3 regions of the Mesorhizobium sp. M2C.T.Ca.TU.002.02.1.1 genome follow, and region 1 is predicted to be linked to each of the others. Evidence: predicted binding sites of a transcription regulator. Region 1 holds the regulator's gene; each other region holds the start of a gene.
What was found. The regulator LexA, encoded in region 1, represses DNA repair genes until DNA is damaged. The targets are predictions, from matches to a motif close to TGTTCNNNNTGTGTTCNG.
Positions count from the first base shown of each region.

Region 1 (5,186 bases):
TGTCGAATCCCGCCGGCGTCAGCCGCCAGATGGTCGGCGTTTTCCTGCCGGAATGGATCATGCCGGTGGCCGAGACGTTGAAGGCGCTGGGCGCCGAGCACGCCTGGGTCGTCCATGGCGACGGCTATGATGAGATCACCACCACGGGCGAGACCCAGGTGGCGGAGCTTGCCGGCGGCGAGATCCGCAGCTTTACCCTGACGCCGGAAGCCGTCGGATTGAAGCGGCACACCAGGGAAGAGCTGCGCGGCGGCGACGCGGCCTACAACGCCAAGGAATTACGCGATATGCTGGGCGGAGCGCCCGGCGCTTATCGCGATACGGTGCTGATGAATGCCGGCGCCGGGCTGGTCGTGGCCGGCAAGGTGACGACTTTGGCCGACGGCATCGCGGCGGCGGCGCAAGCGATCGACAGCGGCCGCGCGCTTGGCGTGCTGGACAAGCTTGTCGAGATTTCGAACGGATAAGGCCTTGTCGGATATCCTGCGCAAGATCGAAGCCTACAAGCGCGACGAGATCGCCGCGGCGAAAGCGAAAGTACCGTTCGTCGAGATCAAGGCGCGGGCAAAGGATGCCGGTGCGACGCGCGGCTTCCTCGCGGCGCTCGACGCCAAGCGCCGGGCCGGCAACTTCGCGCTGATCGCCGAGATCAAGAAGGCCAGCCCTTCCAAAGGCCTGATCCGCGCCGATTTCGATCCGCCGGCGCTCGCCAGGGCTTATCAGAAAGGTGGCGCAGCCTGTCTTTCGGTGCTGACCGATGCACCGTCCTTTCAGGGCGCGCCGGAATTCCTGACGGCCGCGCGGGCAGCGGTACGCTTGCCGGCCCTGCGCAAGGATTTCCTGTTCGATCCCTACCAGGTCTACGAAGCGCGCGCCTGGGGCGCCGACGCCATCCTGATCATCATGGCGAGCGTCGACGACACGCTGGCCAGGGACCTCGAAGCGACCGCCTTCGAGCTCGGCATGGACGCTCTGATCGAGGTGCATAACGAGGCTGAAATGGAGCGTGCGCTAAAATTGTCGTCGCGGCTGATCGGTATCAACAACCGTAATCTGCGGACCTTCGAGACCAGCCTTGAGACTTCCGAGCGGTTGGCGCCGATGGTGCCGGCGAACCGGCTGCTGGTCGGCGAAAGCGGCATCTTCACGCATCAGGATTGCCGCCGGCTGGAGAAGAGCAAGATCGGCACCTTCCTGGTCGGCGAGAGCCTGATGCGACAGGCCGATGTGGCCGCGGCAACCGAGCTTCTGCTGACGGGCAAGGCAGCGGCCGAGGCCGTCTGATATGGCCCTCACCCATCTCGGCGCCAAGGGCGAAGCCAACATGGTCGATGTCGGCGACAAGGCCGAGACGACGCGCACCGCGACCGCCGAAGGCGTTGTCTCCATGCGGCCTGAAACGCTGGAGATGATTCTCGCTGGCGACGCCAAGAAAGGCGACGTGCTGGGCACAGCGCGCATCGCCGGCATCATGGCCGCGAAGAAGACGCATGAGTTGATCCCGCTTTGCCATCCGCTGCTTCTCACCAAAGTGGCCGTCGAGATCGAGCCGGACCGCACGCTGCCGGGCCTCAGGGTCACCGCGCTCGCCCGTGTCACCGGCAAGACCGGCGTGGAGATGGAGGCGCTGACCGCCGCCTCGGTCGCTTGCCTCACCATCTACGACATGGCCAAGGCGGCGGATCGCGGCATGGTGATTTCCGGCGTCCGGCTGGTCGAGAAGACCGGCGGTAAGTCCGGTGACTACAAGGCGGATGCCTGATGGCGTTGGTTCCGGTCGCCGAAGCGCTCGAACGCCTGCTCGACGGCGCAGCACCTTTGCCGGGCGAACGCATTCCGCTGGCGGATGCGGCCGGGCGGGTCCTGGCGGAACCGGTTGTGGCGCTGCGCACGCAGCCGCCCTTCAACGCCTCCGCCATGGACGGCTACGCCGCGCGCGCCGCCGACGTCGCTTCGGCGCCGGCGCAACTCGAGGTCATAGGCATGGCGCCTGCAGGGCGGCGCTTTTCCGGGACCGTCGGCGAAGGCCAGGCCGTGCGCATCTTCACCGGCGCGCCGCTGCCTGATGGCGCCGACACCATCGTCATCCAGGAAAACGTCCGCGATCGCGGCAATGGCAAGATCGAGGTCACCGAACCGACCGCGCAAGCACGCAATGTACGTCGCCGCGGGCTCGACTTCGGTGAGGGCGACGTGCTGCTCGAAAAGGGCCGTGTGCTCGATGCGGCAGCCCTTTCGCTGGCCGCCTCGGCCAACCATCCCGCCCTGAATGTCGTACGCCGGCCGCTGGTCGCAATCATCGCCACCGGCGATGAACTGCTGCCCCCGGGCAGCGCGCTCGGCCCCGATCAGATCATTTCGTCGAATGCCTATGGCGTCGCCGCAGCCGCCCAGTCGGTCGGCGCACGTGCGCTCGATCTCGGCATCGCCGCCGACCGCAAGGAGGCGATCGCCGCGTTGGTCAGGAAAGCGGTCGAGGCGAATGCCGATGTCATCGTCACGCTCGGCGGTGCCTCGGTCGGTGATCACGACCTGATCCATGACGTGCTGACCGGCGAAGGCATGCAGCTCGACTTCTGGAAGATCGCCATGCGCCCCGGCAAACCGCTGATGTTCGGCCGGCTTGGCAACGTCCGTTGCATCGGCCTGCCCGGCAATCCGGTGGCAAGCATCGTCTGCTCGCAGCTGTTCCTGAAGCCGCTGCTTGCCCGGCTCGGCGGCCGCGACCATAGGCAAGACCTGCGAACGGCCCGGCTGGGCGCCGCGATGCAGGCCAATGACCTCAGGCAGGACTATGTGCGCGCCGTCGTGCGCGAGGACGCCGGCACGCTGGTCGCGACCCCGTTCGGCATCCAGGACTCCTCGATGCTGAGGATGCTCGCCGACGCCAACGGCCTGATCGTGCGCGAGCCTTTCGCGCCGGCCGCCGAAACCGGCGCCGAATGCAGCGTTCTGATGTTACGCTGAACAAAACGTCAACAAATTCACTAAACTTTAAACGGTTGCGGAACACAACTGGAACAGATAGTGTTTGTTCTGGGTTTGTTTTTCTGATTCTGGTTTCAGAACCCGTGGGGGCCGCCATGCTGACGCGCAAACAACATGAACTTCTGATGTTCATCCACGAAAGGCTGAAGGAAAGCGGGATTCCGCCGTCTTTCGACGAGATGAAGGAAGCGCTCGACCTCGCCTCCAAGTCCGGCATCCACCGGCTGATCACCGCGCTGGAGGAACGCGGCTTCATTCGCCGGCTGCCGAACCGGGCGCGCGCGCTGGAAGTGTTGCGGCTGCCCGACTCGATCGCCCCCGGCCTCAATGCGGCGAAGAAGTTTTCGCCGAGCGTCATCCAGGGAAGCCTGGGTCAGAACAATCTCAACCGTCAGATCAAGCCGGCTACGCCATCGCGCGCCCCGACGCCAAGCAATGACGACGATGCCGGGTCCGCCGTATCCATTCCGGTGATGGGCCGCATCGCCGCCGGCGTGCCGATCGACGCCATCCAGCACCAGACGCATTCGATCACAGTGCCGCCGGACATGATAGCCGGCGGCGAGCATTACGCGCTCGAGGTCAAGGGCGACTCGATGATCGAGGCCGGCATCTTCGACGGCGACACCGTCATCATCCGCAACGCCAACACGGCAAGCCCGGGCGAGATCGTGGTCGCGCTGGTCGATGACGAGGAAGCGACGCTCAAGCGCTTCCGCCGCAAGGGCGCCTCGATCGCGCTGGAGGCCGCCAACCCGGCCTACGAGACCCGCATCTTCGGGCCGGACCGGGTCAAGGTGCAGGGCAAGCTTGTCGGGCTGATCCGCCGCTACTGATCCGGTCGCGAAGGTTTCGCATCCGCCCGCGCAGGCTTTTGATAAGGCGGCAGTCCTCTCGCTTCGCGAGTGTATTTCCGCTGCTCGTGCCAGGGCCGATATGGCTCTTCCACAGCATAGCGGACGGCCGGCCGCGCGGTTGCCGATTGCGGATCGAAGAAGACGGCGGCGCTGCCGTCGCGCGCCAGCTGCCGCTTGGTGACGACAAGCACGCGCGGATCGTAGCAAGGATTGTTGGCGGTGGCGTCGTTGATGACGATGAGATCAGCGAAGCCGCAGGCAGGCCGGGCGCTGTCGCGGTTTTCGGCGAGCGCGACGATGGCGCCGGATGGATGCCGGCCGATGCAGAGATCACCCGTACAGTAGAACGGCGAGCCGGGCGGCAGGTCGACGGGATCGGCGATGTCCAGCGCATCTTTGGCGAACGTCTCCGGCGGCACGATTGTCTCGGCTTTCAGCGCACGTTTCCAGTTGTCGGTGGTGAACTCGTTGGAGCGGTCGCGATTGACGGCAAGCTCGCCGCCGCCGATCGGCATCGCCACCAGATGCGCGTCCTCGGAAATGAGCACATCCGGCGTGCGGGCATGCGGAATGGCCAGCAGCGCGGCGAGCGCAAAGGGAACGGCGGCAAGCCTCAGCCAGGTGGTGGCCATCGTCGCGATCACCAGCGCGACCGTCGCCAGCAGCACCGACTGGATCGAGATCAGCCCGACGGCATCGACCGGTGAGCGCTCGGAGATCCACGCCGAAATGGCGATCATCGCCGTCAGGCCCTTGCCCATGACAAAGAGGAACGGGCCGTCGAAGCCGAAGGGCATAGCCAGTGCGCTCAACACGGCAAACGGCATGACGATCAGCGAGACGATCGGCATGACCGCCAGGTTGGCGAGCAGGCTGAGCGGCGACACGCGCTGGAAATGCCAGATCGCAAACAGCAACGTCGCGCTGCCCGCGATGAGCGACGTCACGGCGGCGCCACCCACACCGACCGCCATTTTTCGCGACAGGAACCCGAGGAACGAACGCTTTGCCGGCGGCGCGGTCGTTTTGCCGGCGCGATAGTCGGCAAAGCCGGCATAGGCGCCGACCAGGGCGGCGGTGGCGGCGAAGGACATCTGGAAGCTCGGGCCGACCACTTCATGCGGCGAGACGAGGATCACGGCGATGGCCGAGATCGCCAGGTTGCGCATGGTGAGCGCCGCGCGGTCGAAGAGCACGGCGGCGAGCATCACGGCGAGCATGATGAAGCTTCGCTCGGCCGCCACCACGATGCCGGAGATCACGAGGTATGCCGCGATCGAGATGAGCGCGATACCAGCGGCATATTTCTTCACCGGCCGGCGCGACGAGAAATCGGGAAAC
Region 1 covers NZ_RZTO01000388.1:303-5,488, forward strand. Annotated here, with positions in the region: partial or broken gene trpD (anthranilate phosphoribosyltransferase) at 1-467, shown strand, start outside; gene trpC (indole-3-glycerol phosphate synthase TrpC) at 472-1,284, shown strand; gene moaC (cyclic pyranopterin monophosphate synthase MoaC) at 1,286-1,762, shown strand; gene glp (gephyrin-like molybdotransferase Glp) at 1,762-2,967, shown strand; gene lexA (transcriptional repressor LexA) at 3,084-3,824, shown strand; partial or broken gene EOD07_RS20085 (ComEC/Rec2 family competence protein) at 3,818-5,186, opposite strand, start outside.

Region 2 (5,347 bases), on a different contig from region 1:
GGCGATGATTTCCGCGCGGGCCTATGGCGATGTCCTGACCTTCGGCATGATCCTGGCTCCGACATTGCAGAAGCTGATCCCCGCAACCGACTGACGTGAATAATGGAAGGATCGGTGCGGGACGGTTCGACCGCGACCCTAAGATGATTACGCCGCGACCGCCGTTGATTGCGCAGGCGACGCCCGCGGCCTGATCGGGGTCGGTTTCATTCAGACCTATGCGCCGAGTTATGCGACCTCAGCCAATAGATTAGCTTATGCTAATATGATATAAGCAAAAGCGAGAGGGCGCAAATCCATGGGCCGGTTTCTGGGGCATCTAGCCTGGGTATGTCTTGTTTCGGCCAGCCACGCCAACGCCCACAGCTGGTATTCGGGCAAAACCGACCCGGTTCTCCATCTCGAATGCTGCGGCGGTCACGATTGTCATCCTGTCACGTCAAGCGATGTCAGATCGGCGCCGGAGGGCTATTACGTCAGGCAACCGCAGCCCTATGCCCGCAACGACCCGCCGACGGGCGAATGGTTTGTCCCGCGGGACCGCGTCCAATCGGCTCCCGACGACAAGTACCATATCTGTGAAAATCTCTATCCGACGTACCGCGTCGGCAAATTGCGGATGCGATGGACATGTTTCTTCGCGCCGCGAACCACCGCATCGCTTTCAAACTGAGGCGCTTCATAAAAGGCCTTCCATTGCGAGGGGACATTGGTGCGATGAGTCAATTTGGCGACGAACCAGTTCGCGACCCCTCGGATCTCGGCTTCGACCCGACGCGGCTGAAGCGACTGAAGCGGTGGATGCAGCGCTATGCCGACACCGGGCGTTGGCCTGGCGGCGCCGTGCTCATCGCCCGCCACGGAAAGCTCGCCTTCTTCGACTGTGCCGGATACGCCGACGTCGAAGCCAAGCGGCCTTGGCAACGTGACCTCATCGCCCGCATCTACTCGATGACCAAACCGGTCACCGCCGTCGCGCTGTTGATGCTGTACGAGGAGGCGCGCGTGCATCTCGACGATCCGGTCGAAGCCTACCTGCCGGAATTCAAGGACATGCAGCTTTTGATACCGGGCGCAACGTCGCTCGACCAGACAGTGCCCGTCGAAACGAGGCTGACGATCCATCATCTGCTGACCCACACATCGGGTCTGAGCCTCTTTACAGGCCCGCGCCTGCTTGGCGAGGCCTATGCGAAGGAAGCGCTCGGCCTCGCCAAGGATTATGGCGGGCTCGACAAGATGGTGCGCAGGATCGCGGAGCTACCATTGGAATGAGAGCCCGGCACGCGGTGGCAATACAGCGCGGGGTCCGATGTCATCGGCCGCATCGTGGAAGTCGTTTCCGGACTGACGCTCGACAAGTACTTTGCGAAGCGCATTTTTGAGCCCCTCGGCATGGCCGACACCGGCTTCTCTGTACCGGACACCGGGATCAGCCGCTTTCCCCCGATGTATGAGGTGACCGCGGGCGGCATGGCCTTGAACGAAGCGCCGGAGGTTTCGGCATGGCGGCAAGGAAAGGTTGATACGTTTTGCGGCGGCGGTGGGCTCGTCGGAACCATCGACGATTACTGGCGGTTTGCCGAAATGCTGCGTGCTGGGGGTGAGCTGAACGGTGAACGCATCCTCAGTTCCCGCACTCTGAAGTTGGCGGCATGCAATCATCTGCCGGGCGATCTTGCTTCGTTGGCAACCGAGGTTTGGGCCGAGACTCAGTTTGACGGCGTCGGGTTCGGTCTGTTGGGCTCCGTCGTCCTCGATCCAGCCAAGGCGCAAATTTCGGCGCAAGTGGGTGATTATGGCTGGGGCGGGGCGGCAGGCACCTTCTTCTGGGTGAGTCCGGTCGACGACATGGTGGTCATTCTCTTCACGCAACTGCTGCCTTCGAGCGCTATTCCGGTGCGCAAGGAGCTGCGCGCGCTCGTCCATGGTGCGTTGACGGGAGCGTGAGGCTCGTCAGCGGATAGCGCGGAGAGCAACTTGGTGCTTGGCAAGGCCCGTGCTCCCGCCTGCGAGTTCTCACTCTGAACAGCGCCTGAGTGGTTGCGCGATCAAGCCGCCTGCGCCATCCGTTCCGCGCTCATGCGATAGGAAATCGCCTCGGCGAGATGGATGCGGCCGACGGTTTCGCTGGCGTCGAGGTCGGCCAGCGTGCGCGCCACCTTCAAGACGCGGTGATAGGCCCGCGCCGAGAAGCCGAGCTTTTCGCTGGCGTCCTTGAGCAGCGTCAGGCCGGCGGCATCGGGCTTGGCGATCTCCTCGATGATCGAAGGCGGGCAGTGCGCGTTGGTGGTGGCGCCGGTGCCCAGCCTTTCCAGCCTGTCGCGCTGCATGGCGCGCGCACGCGCCACGCGCTGCGCCACCGCGGCGCTCGTCTCGGCCTTGTCCGGCCGGATCAGGTCGCTTGCCGAGACCGCCGGCACCTCGATCCGAAGGTCGATGCGGTCGAGCATCGGACCGGAAATGCGCGCCTGGTACTCGGTGCGGCAACGGTCGCCGCGCAGGCAGCGATAGCCGGGCTCGCCCGACATGCCGCAGCGGCACGGATTCATCGCCGCCACCAGCTGGATGCGCGCCGGATAGGTGACGCGGTGGTTGGCGCGCGCGATCATGCAGTCGCCCGTCTCCAGCGGCTGGCGCAGCGCGTCCAGCGTCTGCGGTGAAAATTCCGGCAATTCGTCGAGGAACAGCACGCCGTGATGGGCGAGCGAGGCTTCGCCCGGCCGCGCGCGCAGGCCGCCCCCGACCATCGCCGCCATCGAAGCGGAGTGATGCGGGGCGCGGAACGGCCGCCGGTCGGTCAGCTTGCCTTCGCCGAGCTCGCCGGCGACGGAGGCGATCATCGAGACTTCGAGCAGCTCCTTGGGCGCCAGCGGCGGCAGGATCGAGGGCAGGCGCTGCGCCAGCATCGACTTGCCGGCGCCGGGCGGTCCGACCATGAGGAGATTGTGCCCACCGGCGGCCGCCACCTCGAGCGCCCGCTTGGCGCTTTCCTGGCCCTTGATGTCGGCGAGGTCGGGCAGGTCGCGCGCCGCGAGCTGGATGCCGGCCTCGGGCCGCGACAGCACCTGCGTGCCGCGAAAATGGTTGGCGATGGCGATCAGGCTGCGCGGCGCAAGGATGTCGAAATCCTTGCCCGCCCAGGCCGCCTCCGGCCCGCAGGCGAAGGGGCAGATCAGGCCCTTGTTCTCCGCATTGGCGCCGATGGCCGCCGGCAGCGCGCCGGCCACGCCCGCGATCGTGCCGTCGAGCGACAATTCGCCAAGCACCACGTAACCGGCGAGCATGTCGCCCGGAATGGCGCCAAGCGCCGCCATCAGGCCGAGCGCGATCGGCAGGTCGTAATGGCTGCCTTCCTTGGGAAGATCCGCCGGCGCGAGATTCACCGTCACCTTCTTCGACGGCATCGACAGGCCGGATGCATGGAGTGCTGCCTGCACGCGCTCGCGGCTTTCGGCCACCGCCTTGTCCGGCAGGCCGACGATCTGCATGCCGACCTTGCCCGGCCCGACCATCACCTGGACATCGACCGGCAAGGCCTCGATGCCCTGGAAAGCCACCGTGCGAACCCGCGCCACCATGTTTCCCGCGCCCCCGGATGCAGTTCCGCGCGACGCTGCCATCAGCCCGCGCAAGACCTCACGCCAGACAACCACAGATTTGCGGCCGAGGCAAGAACATTACGGGAACATCGTTTCTCGCTCATGCAACGGGCGTCGTGGCGAGAATTAACCCCGCTTCCCCTCCACGCAATCCCAGAACAGGGCGGCGATATCCGCGCCGCCGAAGCGCTGCACTTCGCGCACGCCCGTCGGCGAGGTGACGTTGATCTCGGTCATGTAGTCGCCGATCACGTCGATGCCGACGAGGATGAAGCCGCGTTCCTTCAGCGCCGGTCCGATGCGGGCGCAGATCTCGCGCTCGCGCTCCGTCAGCTCGGTCTTCTCGGCGCGGCCGCCGACATGCATGTTGGAGCGGGAATCGTGCTCGGCCGGCACGCGGTTGATGGCACCCACCGGCTCGCCGTCGATCAGGATGATGCGCTTGTCGCCCTTGCGCACGTCCTTGAGGTAGCGCTGCACAATATAGGGCTCGCGGAACAGCTGGCCGAACATCTCGAGCAGCGAGGCGAGGTTGCGGTCGGCCTCGTGCAGATGGAAGATGCCGGCGCCGCCATTGCCGTAGAGCGGCTTGACGATGATGTCGCCGAATTCCTTGCGGAAGGCGGCCACCTCCTGAGGGTCCTTGGTGATCAGCGTCTCCGGCATCAGGTCCGGGAATTCGGTGACGAATATCTTTTCCGGACTGTTGCGCACCCAGGCCGGATCGTTGACCACCAGGGTCTTGGGATGGATGCGCTCCAATATGTGCGTGGTGGTGATGTAGTTCATGTCGAAGGGCGGGTCCTGCCGCAGCAGCACCACGTCCATCTCGGAAAGGTCGGTACGCACTTTCTCGCCGAGCGAATAGTGGTTGCCCTTCTCGTCGCGCACCTGCATCTCCTCGATGCGCGCGAACACCTTGCCGTCCCGCATCGACAGCCGGTCGGGCGTGTAGTGGAAGAGCTTGTGGCCGCGCCGCTGGGCCTCCAGCGACAGTGCGAAGCTCGTGTCGCCGGCGATCGACACGGTGGAGACATGGTCCATCTGTAAGGCGATTTTCAGCGGCATCTCGGGTCTCCGGCGAACTCAGCCGCCGATATAAGGAAATCGAGGGCGTCTGCCAATCGTGCTTGCTTGGTGCAGAAGCCTAGCGGTCGAAGACCAGCCTGGAATAGCCCAGGAACGATAGCGCCATGGCGAGGATCGAGGCAAAGGCCAGCGCCGCCAGCGGCGGCAGCCCCGGCAGCGCCAACAGGGCGGCGCAGTAGAGCAGATAATTGACGATGCTGGTGGCGATGCCGACGCCGCCATAGCGGGCGCCTTCCTCCGCGAGGCCCCGGCTCGACGGCGCGAAGGTCAGGTGGCGGTTGATCTGCCAGGTGACGCAGAGCGCGAAGCCGATCGACAGCACCCGCGCTAAGAGCGGGCCGAGCGGCGTGGTGGCAAGCAGCAGCCAGAGCGCCGCCGCGTCGGCGACGAAGCCGATGCCGCCGGCGAGGGCGAAGCGGAAGAGGCGGCCCACTAGATCGTGATGGCGTTTTCCTTGAATCGCCCTCACGATCTAACTCTTTGTTGGAGCATGATCTTCCTCCGAAAACCGGTTCCCACTTTTCGGGATCATGCTCTAAGCCGCCCGTGGGGCCTTGCCCGGCTCGCTCTTCGGCAAGGCCTGCCCGGCTGCCTGGCGCTCGGCACGGCCGGAGGAAATCGACAGGTAGAAGATGCGCTTCTGCTCGGCCCGGCCG
Region 2 covers NZ_RZTO01000173.1:468-5,814, reverse strand. Annotated here, with positions in the region: gene EOD07_RS12040 (TetR/AcrR family transcriptional regulator) at 1-94, shown strand, start outside; partial or broken gene EOD07_RS12035 (serine hydrolase domain-containing protein) at 625-1,950, shown strand; gene EOD07_RS12030 (YifB family Mg chelatase-like AAA ATPase) at 2,052-3,581, opposite strand; gene gshB (glutathione synthase) at 3,729-4,670, opposite strand; gene EOD07_RS12020 (GtrA family protein) at 4,750-5,124, opposite strand; partial or broken gene EOD07_RS12015 (glycosyl transferase) at 5,227-5,347, opposite strand, start outside.
Region 2: EOD07_RS12030 (YifB family Mg chelatase-like AAA ATPase) is a predicted target of LexA. The motif match lies at 3,674-3,691, and genes of this name have one in related genera.

Region 3 (5,347 bases), on a different contig from region 1:
ACCTCGCGCAGCGCCTCGTGGATGAGATGCGTCGCGGAATGGTTGGCGCGCAGCTTCGAGCGGCGGGCATGATCGACCTTGAGCTCGACGGCGGCACCCGTCTTCACCGTTCCCTTAGTCACCTTGCCCAGATGCACGAACAGACCGTCGGCCTTCTTCTGCGTGTCGGAAACCTCGATCGAAAAACCCTCGCCCGAGATCACGCCGGTATCGCCCATCTGGCCGCCGGATTCGCCGTAGAACGGCGTCTGGTTGACGACCACGGCGACCGCATCGCCCTGGCTCGCGCTGTCGATGGCCTTGCCGTCCTTGACCAGCGCCTGGACGATGCCCTCCGCAGCTTCCGTCTCGTAGCCGAGGAATTCGGTCGCGCCGGTCTTCTCGCGCACCGAGAACCACACCGTCTCGGTCGCGGCTTCGCCCGAGCCCGCCCAGTGCGCGCGCGCCTCGGCCTTTTGCCGTTCCATCGCGTCGGTGAAGCCGGCGATGTCGACCGAGATGCTGCGCTGGCGCAGCGCGTCCTGTGTTAGGTCGAGCGGGAAGCCGTAGGTGTCGTAGAGCTTGAAGGCCGTCTCGCCGTCGAGCATGTCACCGGCTTTGAGCGTCTCGGTCGCGTCCGAAAGCAGGCCGAGACCGCGCACCAGCGTCTTGCGGAAGCGTGTTTCCTCGAGCTTCAGCGTCTCGGTGATCAGCGCCTCGCCGCGCACCAGCTCGGGATAGGCCTGACCCATCTCGCGCACCAGTGCCGGCACGAGCTGCCACATCAAAGGCTCCTTGGCGCCGAGCAGCTGCGCGTGGCGCATGGCGCGGCGCATGATGCGGCGCAGCACGTAGCCGCGCCCCTCGTTGGAGGGCAGCACGCCGTCGGCCACGAGGAACGAAGACGAGCGCAGATGATCGGCAATGACGCGATACGACGCCGCGTTCTCCTGGTTCGGGCCCTGGCCGAGCGCGGAGGACGCCGCGTCGATCAGATGCTTGAACAGGTCGGTCTCGAAGACGCTTTCGACTCCCTGCAGGATGGAGGCCATGCGCTCCAGGCCCATGCCGGTGTCGATCGAGGGGCGCGGCAGGTCGACGCGCTCTTCCTTGGTCACCTGCTCATACTGCATGAACACCAGGTTCCAGAATTCCAGGAACCGGTCGCCGTCTTCTTCCGGACTGCCGGGCGGGCCGCCCCAGATATGCTCGCCGCGGTCGATGAAGATTTCCGAGCACGGACCGCACGGACCGGTGTCGCCCATGGCCCAGAAATTGTCGGAGGTCGGGATGCGGATGATGCGGTCGTCGGAAAAACCGGCGATCTTCTTCCAATAGGCCGCCGCCTCGTCGTCGGTATGATAGACGGTGACGAGCAGCTTGTCCTTCTTGAGGCCGAAACCCTTGGTGATCAGGTTCCAGGCAAGCTCGATCGCGCGCTCCTTGAAATAGTCGCCGAACGAGAAATTGCCGAGCATCTCGAAGAAGGTGAGATGGCGCGCGGTGTAGCCGACATTGTCGAGGTCGTTGTGCTTGCCGCCGGCGCGCACGCTCTTCTGCGCGGTCGCGGCGCGCGAATAGGGACGCTTCTCCAAGCCGGTGAAGACGTTCTTGAACTGCACCATGCCGGCGTTGGTGAACATCAGCGTCGGATCGTTGCGCGGCACCAGCGGGCTGGAGGCGACGATCTCGTGACCCTCCTTGCGGAAGTAGTCGAGGAATGTCGACCGGATGTCGTTCACGCCACTCATTGCATACTGCCTTTTTCGCAAGAACCGCCGGCCCGGCCGGCGGCAAATGGGCTTTGGTGTTTCAGAAGATAGATGGGCCTTTTAGCGATAGCTCTTGAGCCTGTCCAGAAACACGGAAACAGGCACGTCGCCCAAAGGTGCGCAAGCGGTTTTGGGAAAACGGCATGCATAAACAAGGAACCAAAGTGCCTGAATTTATGCAGCGCAAGGCGCTTTGGGCCAATCAGCAGGCGAGCGGCGGCCCAGCACCACCCGCAAAAAGCAAAACCGCCGGCGCGAGGGCCGGCGGTTCGGGGTACGCAGTACTCAAGAACTCGATTACATAAGCATAATGCAATGAACCAGGATTGTGGCCGAACTCCGGCTAAGCCGACTAATTTCTTTCGCTCAATCCTGCTGCGCGATCTTCCTGGAATGAGCCTGCCTTAAACGGCGCCGGCTTCGTCCTCGAAACCGTCGTCCCCGCCCTCGGAGCCACCATTCTCGAGGAATTTCTCGGCGATCAGCCCGGCATTCTGCCTAAGCGCCATCTCGATCTCGCGCGCCGTGTCCGGATTGTCGCGCAGGAACAGCTTGGCGTTCTCGCGACCCTGGCCGAGACGCTGCGAATTATAGGAGAACCAGGCACCCGACTTCTCGACCACGCCAGCCTTGACCCCGAGATCGACGAGCTCGCCGGTCTTGGACACGCCCTCGCCATACATGATGTCGAACTCCACCACCTTGAAGGGCGGGGCCAGCTTGTTCTTGACCACCTTGACGCGGGTTTGGTTGCCGACGACCTCGTCGCGGTCCTTGACCGAGCCGATGCGGCGGATATCGAGGCGCACCGAGGCGTAGAATTTCAGCGCGTTGCCGCCCGTGGTCGTCTCGGGCGAGCCGAACATGACGCCGATCTTCATGCGGATCTGGTTGATGAAGATGACCATGGTGTTGGAGCGCGAGATCGAGGCGGTCAGCTTGCGCAGCGCCTGGCTCATCAAACGAGCCTGGAGACCGGGCAGCGCGTCGCCCATCTCGCCTTCGATTTCGGCGCGCGGCGTCAGTGCCGCCACCGAGTCGACGACCAGGACGTCGATGGCGCCCGAACGCACCAGCGTGTCGCAGATTTCCAGCGCCTGCTCGCCGGTGTCGGGCTGCGAGATCAGCAGGTTTTCCAGGTCGACGCCGAGCTTGCGGGCATAGACCGGATCGAGCGCGTGCTCGGCATCGACGAAGGCGCAGATGCCGCCCTTCTTCTGCGCTTCCGCAACCGTGTGCAGCGCCAGCGTCGTCTTGCCCGAGCTTTCCGGCCCGTAGATCTCGACGATACGGCCGCGCGGCAGGCCGCCGACGCCGAGCGCGATATCGAGGCCCAGCGAGCCGGTCGGCACGGTTTCGATCTCGACCGCCTGCTCGTTGGCGCCGAGCCGCATGATCGAGCCCTTGCCGAAAGCGCGCTCGATTTGCGACAGCGCCGCATCCAGAGCCTTTGATTTGTCCACTGCCTTATCCTCTACAAGCCGCAAAGTATTCTGAGCCATGATACATCACCCCTTGGTCGTCAATGAAGGCCGGACAATCCGTGATCCCTGCCGATTTGTACCTTTTTTGTTCTCATTTGGCAAGAGGCAACAAATATCTGAAAAACAATCAATATCTGGATTTGTTCTATTTTTGTCTCACCAGAGGCAGTGCGGAGCGCAACCACTGGTCCAGAAGAGATTTCGATATCCGGCCATCCGAATCGCGACCCCGATTGCAGGGTGACCCGGGGAAACCTAGAGCAATTCCAGGAAAAGTGCGTAGCGGTTTTCCGTCCGGAATTGCGCAAAACTAAAGAGTTAGAGCGGTTCGGCGATTCCGTGAAACGCTGAACCGCTCTAGTGTGCGCAGCCGCACGATCAATGAAAGTCAGCGACCCGAAATGCCGACATCCCCAACTATCCTGGTCCCAACGATTCTGGCTTTGGGCGGCGCCCATATCGACCGGCGCGGCCAGGTCTCGGGCATTTATGTGCCGGCCGCCTCCAACCCCGGCATGATGCGCGAGGATGTCGGCGGCGTCGTCTTCAACGCGCTGCGCAGCGTGGTGAAGCGCGGCGTGTCGGCCTCGCTGATCTCGGTGCGCGGCGGCGACGCCGCGGCCGAAACGGTCGCCGCGGCGATCGACAACGCCGGCATAACGGACCTCTCGGTCGTGTTCCTCGACCGCACGACGCCGAGCTACACGGCGCTGATCGACGCCGAGGGCGAATTGATCGTCGGGCTGGCCGACATGGCGCTCTACGACCTCGCCTTTCCCAAGCAGATGAGGCGTTCCAAGGTGCGCGAGGCGATCGCCGCCGCCGACGCGATCCTGTGTGACGCCAATCTGCCGACGGCGGCGCTGGAGCGCCTGGTGGCGCAGGCCGGCGGCCGGCCGGTCTTCGCCATCGCCGTCTCGCCGGCCAAGGTCGTTCGCCTGTCGCCGCTGCTCGGCGATCTGTCGCTGCTTTTCATGAACCGCCGCGAAGCCGCCGCGCTGGTAGCCGCCGAACTGTCGGGCAAAGCCCTTGTCGGTGCGCTCAGGCGGGCCGGCCTCAACGCCGGCGTGGTTACGGCCGGCAGCGCCCCCGTGCTGGGCTTCGACGACACCGGCATCTTTGAAATCGACCCGCCCGCGCCGCGCCGGGTCGCCGACGTGACCGGCGCCGGCGACGCCCTGACCGGCGCGACGGTCGCCGCCCTGCTGCGCGGCCTGCCGCTGCGCGCCGCGCTGCGCGAGGGCGTAGCGGCGGCAATGCTCGCCATCGAGAGCCCAGAGGCCGTGCCGTCCTTCACGACCGCCAACTTCGGCCAAGCGCTTGCCCTTGTGCCGGAGGCACGGGAGGTGGCATAGGGCACCGACAATCTAGTTCCTCCTTGTCGGAGACAGCCATGACGCCGCAAACCGCCCGTCCCTTCATCGACATCCATCCGCCCGTGGCGGAAGCGCTTGCCGCCGGCCGGCCCGTGGTGGCGCTGGAATCGACCATTATCACCCATGGCATGCCCTACCCCGACAATGGCGCCATGGCGGCCAAGGTCGAGCAGATCATCATCGACGGCGGCGCGGTGCCGGCGACGATCGCCGTGGTCGACGGCCGCATCAAGATCGGCCTGTCCGACGGCGAACGCGAATCGCTCGCCATGACGGGCGACGCCATGAAGCTGTCGCGCGCCGATCTCGGCTTCGCGGTCGCTCAGAAGCGCACCGGCGGCACCACGGTCGCGGCCACCATGATCGCCGCGCATATGGCCGGCATAAAAGTCTTTGCCACCGGCGGCATCGGCGGCGTCCACAAGGGCGCCGAAAAGAGCTTCGATATCTCGGCCGACCTCGACGAACTGGCGCGCACGCCGGTCATCGTCGTTTCGGCGGGCGCCAAGGCGATCCTCGACATCGAAAAGACCCTGGAAGTGCTGGAGACGCGCGGCGTGCCGGTCATCGGCCATGGCAGCGAGACGATGCCCGCCTTCTGGTCGCGCCAGTCGCCTTTCCGCGCGCCGCTGACACTCAATGCGCCTGAGGACATCGCCCATTTCTACCGCACGCGCCAGGCGCTGGGCCTGGGCGGCGGCATTCTGGTCGCCAACCCTGTGCCCCGGAATGACGA
Region 3 covers NZ_RZTO01000292.1:786-6,132, reverse strand. Annotated here, with positions in the region: partial or broken gene alaS (alanine--tRNA ligase) at 1-1,730, opposite strand, end outside; gene recA (recombinase RecA) at 2,156-3,253, opposite strand; gene EOD07_RS16920 (carbohydrate kinase family protein) at 3,637-4,590, shown strand; gene EOD07_RS16915 (pseudouridine-5'-phosphate glycosidase) at 4,629-5,347, shown strand, end outside.
Region 3: EOD07_RS16920 (carbohydrate kinase family protein) is a predicted target of LexA. The motif match lies at 3,377-3,394, and genes of this name have one in related genera.